DNA from 4 places in the Streptomyces sp. NPDC002476 genome. Region 3 is predicted to be linked to each of the others. Evidence: riboswitches for the same ligand, from Rfam matches in the RefSeq annotation. Region 3 holds a riboswitch; each other region holds the start of a gene.
The links. A riboswitch is a leader RNA that binds a small molecule or an ion and turns the genes downstream of it on or off. The one in region 3 is predicted to bind cyclic di-AMP.

Region 1: another riboswitch for cyclic di-AMP. It lies ahead of ACFYXM_RS21815 (transglycosylase SLT domain-containing protein); the one in region 3 lies ahead of ACFYXM_RS26410 (M23 family metallopeptidase).
Region 2: another riboswitch for cyclic di-AMP. It lies ahead of ACFYXM_RS25180 (M23 family metallopeptidase); the one in region 3 lies ahead of ACFYXM_RS26410 (M23 family metallopeptidase).
Region 4: another riboswitch for cyclic di-AMP. It lies ahead of ACFYXM_RS19080 (C40 family peptidase); the one in region 3 lies ahead of ACFYXM_RS26410 (M23 family metallopeptidase).

The regions. Positions count from the first base shown of each region.
Region 1 covers NZ_JBIARH010000019.1:30,340-34,851, forward strand. Annotated here, with positions in the region: gene ACFYXM_RS21810 (heavy metal translocating P-type ATPase) at 1-1,251, shown strand, start outside; cyclic di-AMP (ydaO/yuaA leader) riboswitch at 1,922-2,107, shown strand; gene ACFYXM_RS21815 (transglycosylase SLT domain-containing protein) at 2,112-2,882, shown strand; gene ACFYXM_RS21820 (hypothetical protein) at 3,036-3,353, opposite strand; gene ACFYXM_RS21825 (SMI1/KNR4 family protein) at 3,924-4,512, shown strand, end outside.
Region 2 covers NZ_JBIARH010000025.1:5,586-10,097, reverse strand. Annotated here, with positions in the region: gene ACFYXM_RS25190 (M16 family metallopeptidase) at 1-364, shown strand, start outside; gene ACFYXM_RS25185 (M16 family metallopeptidase) at 391-1,773, shown strand; cyclic di-AMP (ydaO/yuaA leader) riboswitch at 2,165-2,334, shown strand; gene ACFYXM_RS25180 (M23 family metallopeptidase) at 2,347-3,156, shown strand; gene ACFYXM_RS25175 (HPr family phosphocarrier protein) at 3,420-3,701, opposite strand; gene ACFYXM_RS25170 (GNAT family N-acetyltransferase) at 3,875-4,512, shown strand, end outside.
Region 3 covers NZ_JBIARH010000027.1:81,378-85,889, forward strand. Annotated here, with positions in the region: tRNA gene ACFYXM_RS26400 (tRNA-Met) at 1-59, shown strand, start outside; gene ACFYXM_RS26405 (PP2C family protein-serine/threonine phosphatase) at 287-1,462, shown strand; cyclic di-AMP (ydaO/yuaA leader) riboswitch at 1,840-1,991, shown strand; gene ACFYXM_RS26410 (M23 family metallopeptidase) at 2,189-3,211, shown strand; gene ACFYXM_RS26415 (PrsW family glutamic-type intramembrane protease) at 3,616-4,512, opposite strand, start outside.
Region 4 covers NZ_JBIARH010000015.1:76,898-81,409, reverse strand. Annotated here, with positions in the region: gene ACFYXM_RS19090 (ATP-dependent Clp protease proteolytic subunit) at 1-561, shown strand, start outside; gene ACFYXM_RS19085 (hypothetical protein) at 569-865, shown strand; cyclic di-AMP (ydaO/yuaA leader) riboswitch at 1,213-1,409, shown strand; gene ACFYXM_RS19080 (C40 family peptidase) at 1,413-1,886, shown strand; gene ACFYXM_RS19075 (8-amino-7-oxononanoate synthase) at 1,934-3,076, opposite strand; gene bioB (biotin synthase BioB) at 3,219-4,442, shown strand; gene ACFYXM_RS19065 (adenosylmethionine--8-amino-7-oxononanoate transaminase) at 4,435-4,512, shown strand, end outside.

The sequences.
Region 1 (4,512 bases), on a different contig from region 3:
GAGGCGTCCGCGACCAAGGCCCCCACCCAGCTCTTCGTCGAGAAGATCGAGCAGCGCTACTCGCTCGGCATGGTGGCGGCCACTCTCGCCCTGTTCGCCGTGCCCCTCGCGTTCGGCGCGGCGCTGCAGCCGACCCTGCTCCGCGCCATGACCTTCATGATCGTGGCCTCGCCGTGCGCCGTGGTCCTTGCCACCATGCCGCCGCTGCTGTCCGCGATCGCCAACGCCGGACGGCACGGGGTGCTGATCAAGTCCGCCGTCGTGATGGAGCGACTGGGCCAGGTCGACGCCGTGGCACTCGACAAGACCGGCACCCTGACCGAGGGTGCCCCGCGCGTCACCGACATCTGTCCGCTGCCCGGATCCGGTCTCACCGAGGACGCCCTCCTGGCCCTCGCCGCGGCGGCCGAGCGCCCCAGCGAGCACCCCCTGGCGCGGGCCGTCGTCGACGCGGCCCGCGCCCGCGACCTCGTGCCGCCGCCCGTGGAGGACTTCGCCTCCACGCCCGGCACCGGCGTCACCGCCACGGTGGACGGCCGTGCCGTCGCCGTCGGCAGCCCCGGTCGGGTGCTCGACGGGCGCACCGGCCGGGCGGCGGCCGGACTCGTCGCACGGTTGGAGGAGGACGGCCGCACCGCCGTGCTGGTCGCCCGCGACGGCGCACCGGTGGGCGTCCTCGGTGTGGCCGACCGGCTGCGCGACGACGCCCGCGCCACCGTCACCCGCCTCGCAGGGCTCACCGGCACCCCGCCGGTGCTGGTCACGGGGGACAACCCGCGCGCCGCAGCTCGTCTGGGCGCCGATGTCGGGATCCAGGATGTCCGGGCGGGGCTGCTGCCCCAGGACAAGGTGGCGGCGGTGCGGGGGATGGAAGCCGCCGGGCGCAAGGTCCTCGTGGTCGGGGACGGCGTCAACGACGCCCCCGCCCTGGCTGCGGCCCACACGGGCATCGCCATGGGCGGGGCGGGTTCCGACCTCGCCCTGGAGACCGCCGACGCGGTCGTCGTCCGCGACGAGCTCGCCGCCGTCCCCACCGCCGTCGCCCTCTCGCGCCGGTGCCGGCGCCTGGTGGCGCAGAACCTCCTGATCGCCGGCGTCTTCATCACAGGCCTGGTCGTCTGGGACCTGGCAGGCACCCTCCCGCTGCCGCTCGGCGTCGCCGGGCACGAGGGCTCCACCGTCCTCGTCGGCCTCAACGGGCTGCGACTGCTGCGCGACGCCGCGTGGAGGCGTGCCTGCAACGACCGCTGAATCCCGCGGGCGCCCCGGCCACCCGGGTCGGGACAACCCTGCCGCGGGGCGGGCGGCGTCTCGTTGCGCCCCGAGAACGAGCGCGGCGGAAGCCTCCTGTGCGGGAAGGGAGCCGCTGCACCAGGTGTGCGCCGCACGGGCGGGACGGCGCACCGGCCGGGCGGCGGCCGGACTCGTCGCACGGCCGGAGGAGCACGGCCGGAGGAGCACGGCCGGAGGAGGACGGCCGGAGGAGGACGGCCACACCGCCGTGCCGGCCGCCCGCGACGACGCCCGCCCCCGCATGCCCGGCTTACGGGGGAGTTCAGCTGTGCGGTGCCGAAGACCCGCGCGACCGGTTCAGATGAGCACGCGACAGAACGAAAGAGATGTCCCTTTTGTCTCCATTTAGAATGAGTTGCAAATTTAGCCGGTAAAGTCGCTTTAGGTAATTTTTGCGTTGTTTGGGGGATGAGCGGAACGCCCCTTTTGTCGATTTGTGGTGTGAGTCACGTAAAGACCCGCCGGAGGGCCGGTCCGCGATTCGGCTCCCCTTGTCGCGCAAGGAGGGGCGAGTTCGATCTGTGAGGTGGATTACTGCGAATTCCGTGAATTGATCATGCGAATCAATTGTGATCAAAAAATACGGGCTTGTTCCGCTCCGCTTTTCTCGCCTACGGTCACCGTCAATCCGGACGGAACGCCGAATCCTGCCGCCGTCCGAAAAACCGACCCACTTGTCCACGGCAGGAGCGGGGGAACCAGGTAAGCCGCCGGTCCGGTATCCGGAACGGCTCGGGGTGAAGTCGCATTCCATGCGGCCAGACATCTCCAGTCTGAACCCGACAGCTCACCTCGCAGGCGACGGAGAGGAATTCACCATGACCGCAACGGGTACGTACCGTCGCCGTTCGTCCACTTTCCGGACCCGTGGCCTCATCGCCGCGGCCACGGGCGGAGTCGCCCTGGTGCTTCCGCTGATCGGAGCGGGTTTCGCCTCGGCCGCCCCGGCCCAGGCCGCCCCGGCCCAGGCCGCCACCACCGAAAAGGCCGCGGTGTCGGGCGCCGTCACCACCGGAAGCGTTTCCCCGCAGAAGGCCGCGACCGTCACGCATTCCGTGATCTCCGGGGACACCCTTTCCAAGATCGCGCAGACCTATTCCGTCGAAGGCGGCTGGCAGAAGCTGTACGAGAGCAACCGGGAGATCATCGGGAGCAGTCCCTCCCTCATCCGCCCGGGAATGAAGCTGGCCGTCGGTGCCGAGTCCGAGGCCGCCACCGGTGCCTCCGGCGCCTCGTCCGCGACCGTCACCGCCGCACCGGTCTCCTACACGGACAACCTGGACGGCTGGATCAGGGAATCGCTGGCCATCATGGCCCGGCACGGCATTCCCGGCAGCTACGACGGCATCCACCGCAACGTCATGCGTGAGTCCTCCGGCAACCCCCGGGCCATCAACAACTGGGACTCGAACGCCGTCGCCGGGACGCCGTCCAAGGGCCTGCTCCAGGTCATCGACCCGACGTTCCGCGCCTACCACGTGCCCGGCACGCCGTTCGACAGCTACGACCCGGTCGCCAACATCACGGCCGCGTGCAACTACGCCGCCGACAAGTACGGCTCCATCGACAACGTCTTCGGCGCCTACTGACCCATACCGGCCCGGCCCCGTGCCGGTTCGGAAGCGACGGGATGCGCCCCTCGGGAAGCCGCACGGCTCCCCGAGGGGCGCATCCCGTAGCGTCGTACCGGGGCCCCGTCGCTTCCCCGCCCCGCCCGCCGGCGGGGCGGACTTCGCCCGTGGTCACTCCAGGGCACTGCCCGCCGGCCGTTGCGGCCGCCGCAGCGGCGGTCTGGGGACCGTCGCCGCAGCGCCCTCCCGGACTGAGTGCACCGCCGCGTCGTGAAGACGCCTGCTGTCCTCCTCGGAGCTGCAGGGCACGGGGCTGCCCGACATGGTGAACCAGTCGATCGCACCCGTGTACTGCACGGTCACCTGAGCCGTGTCGTCGGCCCAGGTCGTGTGAACGGTCAGGTCCCCGGTCAGGACGCCGACCTCGTCCGTGAGCACGCCTCCACGCCCCGAGAACACACCACGAGTGGTCCATGACGCCCAAGTCATGTACCCAGGCTGACACCAGGTCCGCGGATCCGCGACCCGCGCGAGCGCGCCGCCTGGCGCCCCGGAGTCCGTTCCGGAATGCGGAACGGGCGAAACCTTCCCTCCGGGCCGCCTGCGATTCCTGTCCCGCCAATCGCCCGCGAATCGACGCACTCCTTACGCCGAACCGCCGGATCATCGCTCTGAAACAACGGATTCCGTAGGTAAACACCCCTCGGCCTGAGGAACTCGTCGGGATTGCGTGTCGCGCTGGGAGCGACGAAACCACTCATCACGTCCTCGTCCGGAGGCGATACCGCTCCCGTGCTCAACCACCGCACCTGTTGATCGGAAACGCACGATGACCGAAATGCTCAGCACTCCCCAGGCGCTCGCGCCGGCTACCGGCCCCGTACCGCGGAAGCTCAAGCGTTCCATCGGTGTCGTCGGCGGATTCGCCGGACTCGAAGCACACGGTGCTCGACGACAGGAGGGGCGGTGCGGCGCCCCGCGCGGACCGTCTCGTCCGGTTCTCTCCCGCGCGGTCCCGCCCGTCGCACGGGCCCGGCGGGGCCTGGCAGACTCCGCGTCGTGAGACCTGATCTGACTCAACTTCGGGACATGATCGACGGGGCGCCGGAATCCGTCCGCAGGCGGGCCGTCGCCACACCGGAGGCGCTGATCCGGCGGGCCGAGGCGCGCGTCGGCCCGCTGCCGCCGTCGTACCGGTGGTGGCTGGCGCGATTCGGTCACGGCCGCGCCGGGCGCGCGGAGATCGCGACCGTGCCACCGGGCGACTGCGCCGACGACGTGTACGAGTCCATCACCGCCGACTGGCGGCTGGACGACACCCGGCTGTGCTTCGCCGTCGAGCCCGACTGCGGCGACAGCTACTGCTTCGCCCTCGACCGGAACGGCGAGGCGGGGGACGGGGAGCGTCCGGTGGTGTGCCGTGAGGGGAAGGACGGCGAGGAGTACCCCGTCGCGGAGTCCTTCGCCGGTTTCCTCACCGTCCAGGAAGCGCTCGCGCGAGGACTGCGGGACGGCCCCAACCCCGCGGTCGCCCGCCTGTGGCGGTCGACGCCGGGCGTCCTGCTCGGCAACGGCGTCCAGATCTACGGACCGCATAGCCTCACGGAACGCAACGAGACCTTCGAGGTCGCCCGGTACGCGCCCCACT
Region 2 (4,512 bases), on a different contig from region 3:
GATCGAGGCGGCGGTCGACGAGGAGCTGGCCCGGTTCGCCGCCGAGGGCCCGACGCCCGAGGAAATGGAGCGCGCCCAGGCCCAGCTGGAGCGCGAGTGGCTGGACCGGCTCGGTACGGTCGCGGGCCGCGCCGACGAACTGTGCCGGTTCGCCGTGCTGTTCGGCGACCCCCAGCTCGCCCTGACCGCGGTGCAGCGGGTTCTGGACGTGACGGCGGAGGAGGTCCAGGCAGTCGCCAAGGCCCGGTTGCGGCCCGACAACCGGGCGGTGCTGGTCTACGAACCGGTCGAACCGGCCGATTCCGCGGATGCCGCGGACACCGACGAGACCGACGCCGACACGCACGAAGGAGCGGACAAGTGACCGACGCCGCCGCGACTGGAGTTTCGATGCAGTTCCACCCCCAGCCGGCCCCCGGCGTCGCCCGCCCCTGGGCTTTTCCCGCGCCGGAGCGCGGTTCGCTGCCCAACGGCCTGACGGTGCTGCGCTGCCACCGCCCCGGCCAGCAGGTGGTGGCGGTCGAGATCGTCCTCGACGCCCCGCTGGACGCCGAGCCGGAGGGGCTGGACGGCGTGGCCACGATCATGGCGCGGGCCCTGTCCGAGGGCACCGACAAGCACACCGCCGAGGAGTTCGCCGCCGAGCTGGAGCGCTGCGGTGCCACGCTCGACGCGCACGCCGACCACCCCGGCCTCCGGGTTTCCCTGGAGGTCCCGGCCTCCCGGCTGGCCAAGGCGCTCGGACTGGTCGCCGAGGCGCTGCGGGCCCCCGCCTTCGCCGAGAGCGAGATCGAACGGCTGGTGCGCAACCGGCTCGACGAGATCCCGCACGAGCAGGCCAACCCGGCGCGCCGCGCCGCCAAGCAGCTCTCCAAGGAGCTCTTCCCGGCCGCCTCGCGGATGTCCCGGCCGCGCCAGGGCACCGAGGAGACGGTGGAGCGGATCGACGCGGGGGCGGTGCGCGCCTTCTTCGAGGCCCATGTCCGGCCGTCCGCGGCGACCGCCGTGGTCGTCGGCGACCTGACCGGCATCGACCTGGAGGCTCTGCTCTCCGAGACACTCGGCGACTGGTCGGGCGACACCGTCGAGCCGCGCCCGGCCCCGCCGATCACCGCCGACGACACCGGCCGCGTGGTCATCGTGGACCGTCCGGGCGCGGTGCAGACGCAACTGCTGATCGGTCGGATCGGACCGGACCGGCACGACAGCGTGTGGCCCGCCCAGGTGCTCGGCACGTACTGCCTGGGCGGCACGCTCACCTCCCGGCTGGACCGGGTGCTGCGCGAGGAGAAGGGCTACACCTACGGTGTCCGCGCCTTCGCCCAGGTGCTGCGGTCGTCGGCCCCGGACTCGGACACGGGCGCGACCGGCGCCGCCATGCTCGCGATCAGCGGATCGGTGGACACGGAGTCGACCGGACCGGCGTTGGAGGACCTGTGGACGGTCCTGCGGACGCTGGCGGCCGAGGGGCTGACCGACGAGGAGCGCGAGACCGCGGTGCAGAACCTCGTGGGTGTCGCGCCGCTGAAGTTCGAGACGGCGGCCTCCGTGGCGGGCACGCTGGCCGACCAGGTCGAGCAGCACCTCCCCGACGACTTCCAGGCCCACCTGTACGCGCGGCTCGCGGCAGCCGGCACGGTCGAGGCGACCGCAGCCGTGGTCAGCGCCTTCCCGGGTGACCGGCTGGTGACGATCCTCGTCGGCGACGCGTCCCGGATCGAGGAGCCGGTCCGGGCCCTGGGCATCGGTGAGGTGTCGGTGGTCACCGGCTGAGCGGTACGCCGTCACGGTCCCCGGCCGCCTCCTCGGGCGGAGACGCCGGGGACCGTCCCGGCGTCCCGGCCCAGTCGGTCCGGCGGCCGGGCGTCCGGCGCCCCGTTCCCGTACGGGGCAGGTGCCGGAGCACAGCCGCGGGCCGGGCCGTTCCGGGTACCGAACGGGGGCGGCCCGACCGGCCCGGTGGCCGGGCGTGGAAGGCCCCTGTGAGCGATGTCTCGCCGGGGTCTTCCCCATGTTCGGTTCCGGTCGCCGGGTTGGTCGCCGGGTTGCCCGTACGACCTGTGGCATGCGCTACAAAACGGCTTGTCCGTTTGGTGAACGAATGTGCTCGCGCTTAGCGTCGACCGGGCTGCCGGCCACTCGTATGTCGCGACCGCGACGCACCGGACAGCCATCGCCGAGTCCCCGCCGGGCGTGAGCCCTGGGGAGCCGGGGACCCAATGAAGTCCCTGGGGTGAATCGGAAACCTGAGCCTCGCTGAGGCCGGGACCTCCGTAGGAGACCTTCCTGCTCCGAACCCGTCAGCTAACCCGGTAGGCGAGAGGGAAGGAAAGGATCAGCCACTTCATGGCGTTCACCCGTGCCACCGGGAAGCATCGCCCCCCCGGGCGACTGACGCGCGGCAGCGCGAGGATCGCCGGCGTCGCGGCGCTGGCCACCACCGGCGTCATCGGAGGCGCTGCTTCCCCGGCCCTCGCCGCGGACGCCGAGACCTCCGCGGTCGGCGAGATTGGCCTGAACCAGGTCATCGCCATCCAGGACGTCATCGCCGACCGGATCGACGCACAGGCCGACGCGCAGCAGCGCCGGGCCGACCTCATCGCCGAGGCGAAGGAGGCGGCCCAGCGGAAGGCCGAGGCCGAGAAGCGCGCCCGGGCCGAGGCGAAGGCCAGGGCCGAGGCGAAGCGTGCCGCCGAGGCGCGGGCCGAGAAGGCGCGTGCCGCCCGCTCCGCCGAGCGCACCCGCCTGGGCCTCTTCCAGCTCCCGGTCGCCGGTTCCTACGTCACCACCGGCTACAAGTCCAGCGGTTCGCTCTGGTCCTCCGGCAGCCACTCGGGCATCGACTTCCACGCCGCGTCCGGCAGCTCCGTCGTCGCCGTCGGCGCCGGTACGGTCGTCGAGGCCGGCTGGGGCGGCGCGTACGGCAACAACATCGTGCTGCGGATGACGGACGGCACGTACACGCAGTACGGGCACCTCTCGTCGATCGGTGTCCGTGTCGGCCAGAGCGTCGGCGCGGGCCAGCAGATCGGCCTTTCCGGCTCGACCGGCAACTCCACCGGACCGCACCTCCACTTCGAGGCCCGGACCACGCCCTCCTACGGATCCGACATGGACCCCGTCACGTATCTGCGTGCCCACGGCGTCTCCCTCTGACCGACGGCCGACCCGCGAACCGCCTCCCGAAGGCCCCGGCAGCACGCCGGGGCCTTCGGCCTGTCCGGGGCGCCCGTCCGCCGGTCCGCCCCTTGCGCGACCGTCCCGGATCCCGGGAAGAGGCACCCGGGGCCGGGAAGGGATCCCGGGGGCCGGAAGACGAAGGAGCCGCGGTGCCGGTGGGCGGCACTGCGGCTCCTTCGCGGGAATCGGTCCCGTACAGAAGTCCGGAAGTCCCGGGAGCGGGAATCCCGGAACGTGGCTCAGACGGTCTCCGGGAGTTCGTCGAGCCCCTCCGCGACCAGCTTCGCCAGGCGGTCCAAGGCGGCCTCGGCGTCGTCCGCCTCGGATGCGAGCACGATCTCCTCGCCGCCCTGCGCGCCGAGCCCGAGCACCGCGAGCATGGAGGCGGCGTTCACCGGGGTGCCGTCGGCCTTGGAGATCGTCACGGGGATGCCGGACGCCGTGGCGGCGCGGACGAATATGGAAGCGGGGCGGGCGTGCAGGCCCTCGGCCCAGCCGACGTTGACGCGGCGCTCAGCCATGGTTCTGCCCTTCATGAATCAATAGTTGTCTAGACCATTCCCTCATGTGGTGCGCGGTGCTCCGGCCGACCCGCGCCACACCCACGAGCGGTGCCGCAACGCCGTTCGGCCCCCCTCAGACTGCCCCGGCCCCGGCGGCTACGCGAGTGGTGGACGAGCCGTAGTCTGTGCCCATGCAGTCCTCGACGGAGCAGAGTCCGCATCACGCCTATCCCGACCACTGGGAAGCGGACGTGGTCCTCCGTGACGGAGGCACCGCGCGGATCAGGCCCATCACCACGGACGACGCCGAACGCCTGGTCAGTTTCTACGAGCAGGTCTCCGACGAGTCGAAGTACTACCGCTTCTTCGCCCCGTACCCCCGGCTGTCCGCCAGGGACGTGCACCGGTTCACCCACCACGATTACGTCGACCGGGTGGGGCTCGCGGTCACGGTCGGCGGCGAGTTCATCGCGACCGTCCGCTACGACCGGATCGACGGACGGGGCAGGCCCGCCTCGGTGCCCGCGGACGAGGCGGAGGTCGCCTTCCTGGTCCAGGACGCGCACCAGGGCCGGGGAGTGGCGTCGGCACTGCTGGAGCACATCGCCGCGGTGGCTCGCGAGCGCGGCATCCGCCGCTTCGTCGCCGAGGTGCTCCCCGCCAACACCAAAATGATCAAGGTGTTCCGGGATGCCGGCTACACCCAGCAGCGGAGCTTCGAGGAAGGTTCCGTCCACCTCACCCTGGACCTCGAACCGACGGCCGAGTCCCTCGCCGTCCAGCGCGGCCGTGAGCAGCGGGCCGAGGCGCGCTCCGTGCAACGGCTGCT
Region 3 (4,512 bases):
CTCGGTAGCTCGCTGGGCTCATAACCCAGAGGTCGCAGGTTCAAATCCTGTCCCCGCTACTGAAGACCCGGGCCCGGCGCGTGCAGCGTGCCGGGCCCGGGGTTTTTTCGTGGCGTCGCTGGATGGCGCGAGGCGCGTGGGTGGTGTGTGAGGTGTGCCATGCCCGTACCTCTGGCGGGCGATGCGGAGTCGCCGCGCGGCTGAGCTCCGGTGAGCCTGGGGGGCGGGCGCGGTACCGTCCGCAGCCGCGCGTGTACCGGGCAGGAGACCACAGGTGTGGAAGCGGCTGAAGCGGCGCGGCGGACATGCCGGGGGCGGGCACGCCGGAGGGGCTGCCGGCGGCGCCGGTGCCCGTCGGTTCGTGCGCATGCTGCCGACCCTGATGATCATCGGCGGGCTGCTGTTCGATCTGTTCACCCCGCCGGTCTTCACGGCCATTCCGTTGTTCGTGGCGGCGCCGCTGATCGCCGCGCCGTTCTTCTCGTTGTCCAGCACCGTGCGCACCGGCATCGCCTCGATGCTGGCCGTCGCCGCGCTCCGGCTGTCCACCGACTCACTGCCGGTGGCCGTGCCGCTGATCGAGCTGCTCACGCTGGCGACCGTCACGGTGCTCGCGGTGGTGATCAACCGGGTCGTGCGGCGGAGCAACGAGCAGCTGGCCTCCGCGCGGGTCATCGCGGAGCGGGCCATGCGGGCGGTGCTGCCGAAGCCGTTCGACCGGATCGGTGGGCTCCATGTGGCGGCGCGGTACGAGGCGGCGCAGGCCGACGAGTTCGTCGGCGGTGACCTGTTCGCGGTGACGGACACCCCGTACGGGGTGCGGCTGGTGGTCGGTGACGTGCGAGGGAAGGGGCTCGACGCCGTGGAGACGGTCGCCGTGGTCATCGGGGCGTTCCGGGAGGCGGCCGAACAGGAGCGCTCGCTGGAGGGCGTGGCGCGTCGGCTGGAGCGGGCGCTGGTGCGGGAGAGGAGAGCGCGCCGGGGCGGGCCCGACGTCGTCGAGGGCTTCACCACCGCCGTGCTGGCCGAGATCCCGGCCGGCCTGTCCCGGGTCCGGATCGTCAACCGTGGCCACCCCGAGCCGATCCTGCTGTACCCGGACGGGGCGCTGGACGTGCTGGCGCCCTCGATGCCCGCGCTGCCGCTCGGGATGGACCTGGGCGCGTGGCCCGACCGGACGGACGAGTGGGATCTGCGGCCGGGGGCGACACTGCTCCTCTACACCGACGGCCTCTCCGAGGCGCGGAACGCCGAGGGGGACTTCTACGATCCGGCGGCCCGGCTGCGCGGGCGGATCTTTCCCGGGCCGGAGGAACTGCTGTCCGCGCTGACCGACGACGTACGGCTGCACACGGGGGGCGAGTCGACCGACGACATGGCCCTGCTCGCGGTCGTGCGCCCGGCGGAGGGGCAGCCGGAGCGGCGCAGGACCGTCCGGATCGTGGGGCCGGAACCGGCATGACGGACGGTCCGGGGCGTCTGGGCGTGTACAAGGGCGCCGGGGGGTGGCCTGGCGTGTGCAAGAGGGCCGGGGGTTCGGTCGGCCGGGTGCGCCCGTGAGACCGCGGACGTTCGTCCGGGCCGCCGGGCGCGCCTGAGCGGACCGGGGTGCCACCGTACGTAATCGAAAGGCGCCGCTCCGCATAACATTTGACGCAACATCAGTCGCGGGGTATTGACTGAGGCCCGATCAAGTCGTCTGAATACGCCCCGAGATGTCCACTAAAGTCCAGGCCAAAGACGTGAACGATCAGTGGGAACGGCTTGGAATCAGGGCCCGGTGTCTATTAACGTTCGATAACGCAGCGCGGTCGTCCCAGCCGTCGCCAGAGGCGGCACCGTGCGCGAGCGCCGAATCCCGAAAGGGAACCGGGGAACCACCACCCTGGGGTGAATCGGACATCCGGGTCTCGTGAGAGATGCGGTGTCCGTAGGAGACCTTCCTGCTCCGAACCCGTCAGCTAACCCGGTAGGCGAGAAGGAAGGAAAGGAGTGCGCCCCCGTGGCGTCCAACAAGCCTGCCCCCGAGGCCCCCGCCCGGCTCGATTCCGCGTACGGTTCCGAGTTCGGCACCGACTTCGGCCCCGGTTATGGCGCGGGCCCCGGCTACGGATCCGACTACGGAACGGCCGGGATGACCACGGTGCCCGGCACCGCGGATCGCATGGACCACGGAATCGGACCGGACATGGCCGCCACCGCGACCCTGCCCGGCGCCGGCCTCGGTGTCGACGGCGAGCGCGGCTGGGACGAGTGGAACCCCACCGAGGAGACCGTCCGCCCCGTACGCGGCAGGCACCGGGTCGCCAAGCAGCGCAACGGACTCGCCCGCAGTTCCGCGGTGCTCGGGGTCGGCGTCATCGCGGCGGTCGGCGCGGGCGGCATGGCCTCCGCGCAGGGCAAGCCGCCGGTGTCCATCTCCCTTCCCGACTCCATCGCGGACAACCTGCCCGACGCCAAGTCCCTTCCCGGCGTGGGCGCCCTCCTCTCCGACAAGTCCGAGGACGACGGGGCCGCGCCCGTCACCGCCCCGCTCACCACCGCAGGCATCACCACCGCCGAGGCCGAGCAGGGCACGACCGACGCGGGCGAGGCGCTGCGCGCCCGCATCCTCCAGCAGGCCGAGCAGCAGCAGGCCGCCGCCGACGCGGAGGCCAGGGAGGCCCAGGAGAAGGCCGCGGCGGAGAAGGCCGCGGCCGAGGCCAAGAAGCAGCAGGACGCCGCCGAGGCCAAGGCCGCCGCCGAGAAGAAGAAGGCGGAGGAGGAGGCGAAGAAGAAGGCCGAGGCCCTGCGGCTCGCCAAGCTCGCCGCCAGCTACGCCGTCCCGACCACCTCGTACACGATCACCTCGACGTACGGCCAGGCCGGCACGATGTGGTCCTCCGGTCACCACACCGGCCTCGACTTCGCGGCGCCGACGGGCACCCCCGTCAAGGCCGTTCACGGCGGCACCATCAAGTCGGCGGGCTGGTCCGGCTCGTACGGCTACCGCACGGTGCTGGAGCTGGAGGACGGCACGGAGATCTGGTACTGCCACCAGTCCTCGATCGGCGTCGGGGTCGGCCAGAAGGTCTCCACCGGGGACACCATCGGCCGGGTCGGCGCGACCGGCAACGTGACGGGCCCCCACCTCCACCTGGAGATCCACACCGCCGACGGCACGGGCGTGGACCCGATGGGCTGGCTGCGGAGCAAGGGCCTCAACATCTGAGGCACCCGCGTCGGCGATGCGCGGGCGGACAGCGCGGACAACACCGATCAGCCGTCCGCCGCACGGCGAATGCACGGAGCACCGTTCTGGCGCGAACACGTTGATCGATTCATGACTTCCCTTCGCGAACTGGGCTCTTCCGATCCTCAGGTGTTCTCGTGTTCCCGTGTTCCCGCTCGCCCTCGGCGGCCATGTCTTCGGCCGGACGGCCGACGGGGCGCAGTCGTTCACCGTGCTCGACGCCTACTCCGCCCAGGGAACGAGGGCGCACTGTTCTGGTTCCGGCGGCGGATCGTGCTCGGGGGGCCGCGCTCCGGTCGCTCCGCCGAACTGCCCGTCTCCACGAACGCCCCGGAAGCATCGCGCTCCCGGGGCGTTCGCGCATCCGCGGCGCGCGCCCGGGGCTACCGGGGCGGCAGCTGGTACGGGTTGTAGCCGCCGTACGCCTGGTGCGGCGGCGGGAACGCGGCCGGGGCCGGCGCCGGCCAGTACGCGGCCGGGGCGGGCGGGAACGGGTAGGGGCGCAGGAGGCCCGCCGCCTGCGCGGCGTAGGCGAGGGCAGGAGCGGCCACGTCCCTGCGCTGCCAGAGGTGGTGCAACAGCTCCAGTTCACGTGCGGCGAAATCGGGGCCCACCGTCCCGAGGCGGGCCTGGCGGCGGAGCGAGGCCAGCGACATCGCGAACGACTCGTACTCGGCGACGGTACGGGCGGCGGCCTTGCCCCGGGCCTTGGCCTGCGCCTGCGCCTTGCGGCGCTCCTTGCGGGGCGCCCCGCCCTGCGCCGGGGGCGGGGCCTGGACCGGCGCCTGGACGGGCGCGCCGACCGGGGCCACCGCTCCGTGGCCCGGACCGTGAACCGCTCCGGTGCCCGGTGCGTGGCCCGGACCGTACGGGTTGCCCCAGCCGGCCCCGGCGTCGAAGGAGTGGTGCCGACGGGCCGCGTCGCGGGCCAGGCCGCGGGCCCGCATGGAGGCGAGGGCGAGCGGTTCGACGGGGGTCAGCCAGCCGGCCGCCGCGTAGCCGGGCAGCTCCGCGGCGAGTGCGCGCAGCTCGCGTCGGCGTGCCCAGATCACCAGCCAGGTCACCACGCCGAAGAGCGGAACCATGAACACCGCGTACACGGCGTAGAAGGCGAGTGGTCCGAAGAAGGAGGCCGACCCGTTCCACAGCGCGTGCATGCCCATGGCGAGGACGAGCCCCAGCAGCGGCAGCGCGACGCGGCGCAACCGCCGGTTGCGGGCACTGGCGGCGGCGAGCCCGAAGCCCGTTCCCGTCAGGATCGTGAAGAGCGGGTGCGCGAA
Region 4 (4,512 bases), on a different contig from region 3:
CCGTACTCCAAGCTGCTGGCCGAACGGATCGTCTTCCTCGGCACCGAGGTCGACGACACCGCGGCCAGTGATCTGATCGCGCAGTTCATGTATCTGGAACACGCCGCCCCGGACCGGCCCGTCTCCCTCTACATCAACTCCCCGGGAGGCTCGTTCGCGGCCATGACCGCCGTCCACGACACGATGGAGTACCTCACCTGCGAGGTGGAGACGTACTGCCTGGGCCGGGCCGACGCCTGGGCCGCCGTCCTGCTCGCCGCGGGCGCCCCGGGGCGGCGGCACGTACTGCCGGGGGCGCGCGTCGTAATGCGCCAGCCCGCGCTCGCCGAGCCCGTCCACGGCCGGCCGTCCGATCTGGAGATCGAGGCGCGGGAACTGGACCGGGTCCGCGAGACGCTCGTCACCCTGCTGGCCCGTCACACGGGCCGCGACGCCGGGCGGATCGACGAGGACATCGAGCGCGACCTCGTTCTCGACGCTGCGGGCGCCCGGGCCTACGGCCTGGTGGACCACGTCGTTGAGAGCCGGAAGACGTCGTTCCCGTCGCCCGGCTCGCGGTGAGGACCCGATGCGTCCGTCCGATCCTCCCCCGCTGCCGGCGCTGACCCGTGCGGAGGGCGAGTTCATCGACTGCTACCTCGACGTCCTCGACCAGCTGGGCCGGATCAACCCGGCCCGCGGCAGCGACACCTACGGGGCACTGCGCGCCGCGCAGGCGCTGGCCTCGCGCGCCGGGGCGCTGCGGGACGCCCTGGCACTGATGCACGAACGCGGCGAGGCGCGCATCCACGCGGGGACCCTGGCACGGGCGCTGCGCGCCCTGGACGGGGAACGCCGGTCCGCTCGCGTCACCCTGCCCCCGTGACACCCGGTCGATAGGTCGCCCGTTCGCTCCGCGAGTCGATCCCCCGTCAACTCCGCCGCGCGACACGCCCGATGTGCAATCTGATTTTCCTACTCTTTTCAGAGTAAGAAACGGCGTTTTCGGCGAAATCTCGACTTGCGGACTCCTGGGGGCGGTGGGCGAAATCCGCCCTCCCGCCCCTGGTGGGCGACCGGTTGGCATGCGCGGCGCGCCATCCAAATGCGTCAGCTCCACTCGAGCGGTTCAGTCGTGAGGACTCTCACATATCGCCGTTTCAGCTCGGAAATCCGACTGTCGGTGAGTCAAGATCCCTGGGACGACAAGCCCCCGCCACCGCGGCGGGGCGGTCCGAGCGGACGCCGAGTCCTGCCGCCGCCCGGATGACTGGTCGACAGAAGTGGATCGGCAGGAGTGGAGGACCCGAGCACAACGGGTCGACCGGAACATCGGTCGTCCCTCGGGGTGAAGCCGCCGAGCGCGGCCGGGCACCTTCGCCAGCCCGAACCCGACAGGTCATCCTTCACAGGCGGCTGACGAAGGGTTGCGCATGACTGCGCAGGTTCATGTCCCGTCTCTGCTCGCCCGGGCCGGTACGGCCTCGGTTCTGACGCTGGCCGCCGTCGGCGGCACCATGCTCGCCCCGGGCGCCGTCACGGAGGCCCAGGCGGCCACTCCGTCGCTCAAGGCGCTCAACGTCGCGGCGTCGAAGAAGGGCTCGCCGTACAGGTGGGGCGCTACCGGCCCCCACCGCTTCGACTGCTCCGGGCTGACGGTCTACTCGTTCAAGAAGGCGGGCAAGAAGCTCCCCCGCACCGCCCAGCAGCAGTACAACAGGACCCGCCACGTCTCGGCCTCGCACCGCAAGCGCGGAGACCTGGTCTTCTTCCATTACGGCCGAAGCGTCTACCACGTCGGGATCTACGCCGGGCACAACAAGATCTGGCACTCGCCGAGGACCGGCGCGGTGGTCCGGCTGGAGAAGATCTGGTCGAAGAGCGTCTACTACGGACGCGTCCGCTGACCCACGGCCTTGCGGGCCCCGGAGCCGCCGGACGGCTCCGGGGCCCGTCAGCCGACGGGGGCGGTGCGCCGTACGGTCTCCACCGCCGTCGCGATCTGCTCGTCGGTCAGGTCGGCGCGCGCGGTCAGCCGCAGCCGGGAGATGCCGTCCGGCACCGACGGCGGCCGGAAGCACCCGACCACGACCCCCTCCTCGCGGCAGTCCGCCGCCCAGCGCACCGCCGCGTCCGCCGAGGGGGCCCGTACGGAGACCACGGCGGCGTCCGGACGCACGGCTGCCAGACCGGCCGCGGTCAGCCGCCCGTACAGCCCCACGGCGACCTCGCGGACCCGCCCGGCGCGTTCCGGTTCCCGGCCGAGCAGGCGCAGGCCGGCGAGCGCGGCGCCCGCGGCGGCCGGCGCGAGGCCCGTGTCGAAGATGAACGTCCGGGCCGTGTTGACGAGGTGTTCGATCACCCGGGCTGGGCCGAGGACCGCTCCGCCCTGACTGCCGAGGGACTTGGAGAGGGTGAGCGTGGCGACTACTCCCTCGTCGCCCGCGAGACCCGCGGCGGCGAGCGCGCCCCGGCCGCCCTCCCCCAGCACCCCCAGGCCGTGCGCGTCGTCGACGAGCAACGCGGCCCCCTCCGCCCGGCAGGCCGCGGCGAGCGCCGGCAGCGGTGCGGCGTCGCCGTCGACCGAGAAGACCGAGTCGGTGACCGCCAGCGCGCGCCCCTCGTGCGTCCGCAGCGCCTTGCGCACGGCGTCGGGGTCGGCGTGCGGGACGACGACGGTCCCGGCCCGGGACAACCGGCACCCGTCGACGATCGAGGCGTGGTTGCCCGCATCGGAGACGATCAGCGCGTCGCGGCCGGTGAGAGCGGTGAGTGCGGCGAGATTGGCCGCGTACCCCGACGACAGCACCAACGCCGCCTCGAACCCGCAGAATTCGGCCAGTTCGCGTTCGAGTTCGGCATGCAGATCGGTGGAGCCGGTGACAAGCCGTGAACCGGTCGCCCCGCCGCCCCAGCGGCGCGCGGCCTCGGCCGCCGCGCCGGTGACCTCGGGGTGCCGGGTGAGGCCCAGATAGTCGTTGCTCGCGAGATCCAGTGACGCCGTCTCGGCGGGCCGCGGGCGGAGCGTACGGACGAGTCCGGCATCCGCGCGGCGACGTGCCGCGTCATCGATCCAGTCGAACGGGGCGTAGGACATGAGCGGTCCCTTTTGTAGGCAGTTCACAGACCCTAACCGCGGGATCAGCGGGTCATGGTGTGGCAATGCACACACCCTTCCCGAGGCGTGTTGTCCGGTTCCTCCTTGGCGGCGGGGCGGGCCATGGGACAGGATCGACGCCATGGACCTCCTGAACACGCTGGTGGACAAGGGGCTGCGGCGCGAGCTGCCGACCCGCGAAGAAGCCCTCGCCGTACTGGCGACCTCGGACGACGACCTGCTCGACGTGGTGGCCGCGGCCGGAAAGGTGCGCCGTCAGTGGTTCGGGCGGCGGGTGAAACTGAACTATCTGGTCAATCTCAAGTCCGGGCTCTGCCCCGAGGACTGCTCGTACTGCTCGCAGCGGCTCGGATCGAAGGCCGGGATCCTCAAGTACACGTGGCTGAAACCGAACGAGGCGTCGAAGGCCGCCGCGGCCGGGGTTGCGGGGGGCGCCAAGCGGGTGTGCCTGGTGGCGAGCGGCCGCGGTCCGACGGACCGTGACGTCGACCGGGTGTCGGAGACCATCGAGGCGATCAAGGACCAGCACGAGGGCGTCGAGGTGTGCGCCTGCCTCGGGCTGCTCACCGACGGGCAGGCCGAGCGGCTGCGCTCGGCGGGCGCCGACGCGTACAACCACAACCTCAACACGTCCGAGGAAACGTACGGGGCCATCACCACCACGCACACCTACGCGGACCGGGTGGAGACCGTGCGGCAGGCGCAGGCCGCCGGCCTCTCGGCGTGCTCCGGACTGATCGCGGGGATGGGCGAGAGCGACGCCGACCTGGTCGACGTGGTCTTCTCACTGCGCGAACTGGACCCGGACTCGGTGCCGGTGAACTTCCTGATCCCGTTCGAGGGGACCCCGCTGGCGAAGGAATGGAACCTCACCCCGCAGCGGTGTCTGCGCATCCTGGCAATGGTCCGGTTCGTCTGCCCGGACGTGGAGGTGCGGCTCGCGGGCGGGCGCGAGGTGCATGTGCGCTCGTTGCAGCCGCTGGCCCTGCATCTGGTCAACTCGATCTTCCTGGGCGACTACCTCACCAGCGAGGGGCAGGCCGGGCAGACGGACCTGGACATGATCGCGGATGCCGGTTTCGAGGTGGAGGGCGCGGACACGTCGACGCTTCCCGCGCACCGCGCCGCGGCGGGCGGCTGCGGCGGGCACGACGGGGGGTGTGCGCCGTGCGGTGACACGCCCGCGCAAGCTGCCGGTGGTGGTGACGCGCCCCCGCAAGTGGCCGGTGGTGGTGACGCGCCCGCCGAGGCCGTCACCGGTGATGCCGACGCCCCGGCCGCGCGTCCGGATCTGGTGGCGGTGCGGCGGCGCGGCGCGGGTACGGATCTCGCCCCCAATGCCTGAGTCCTACTCCCCCGCCGAACTGCGGTCACTGGACCGCGCCCATGTCTGGCATCCGTACGGCCCGATGCCG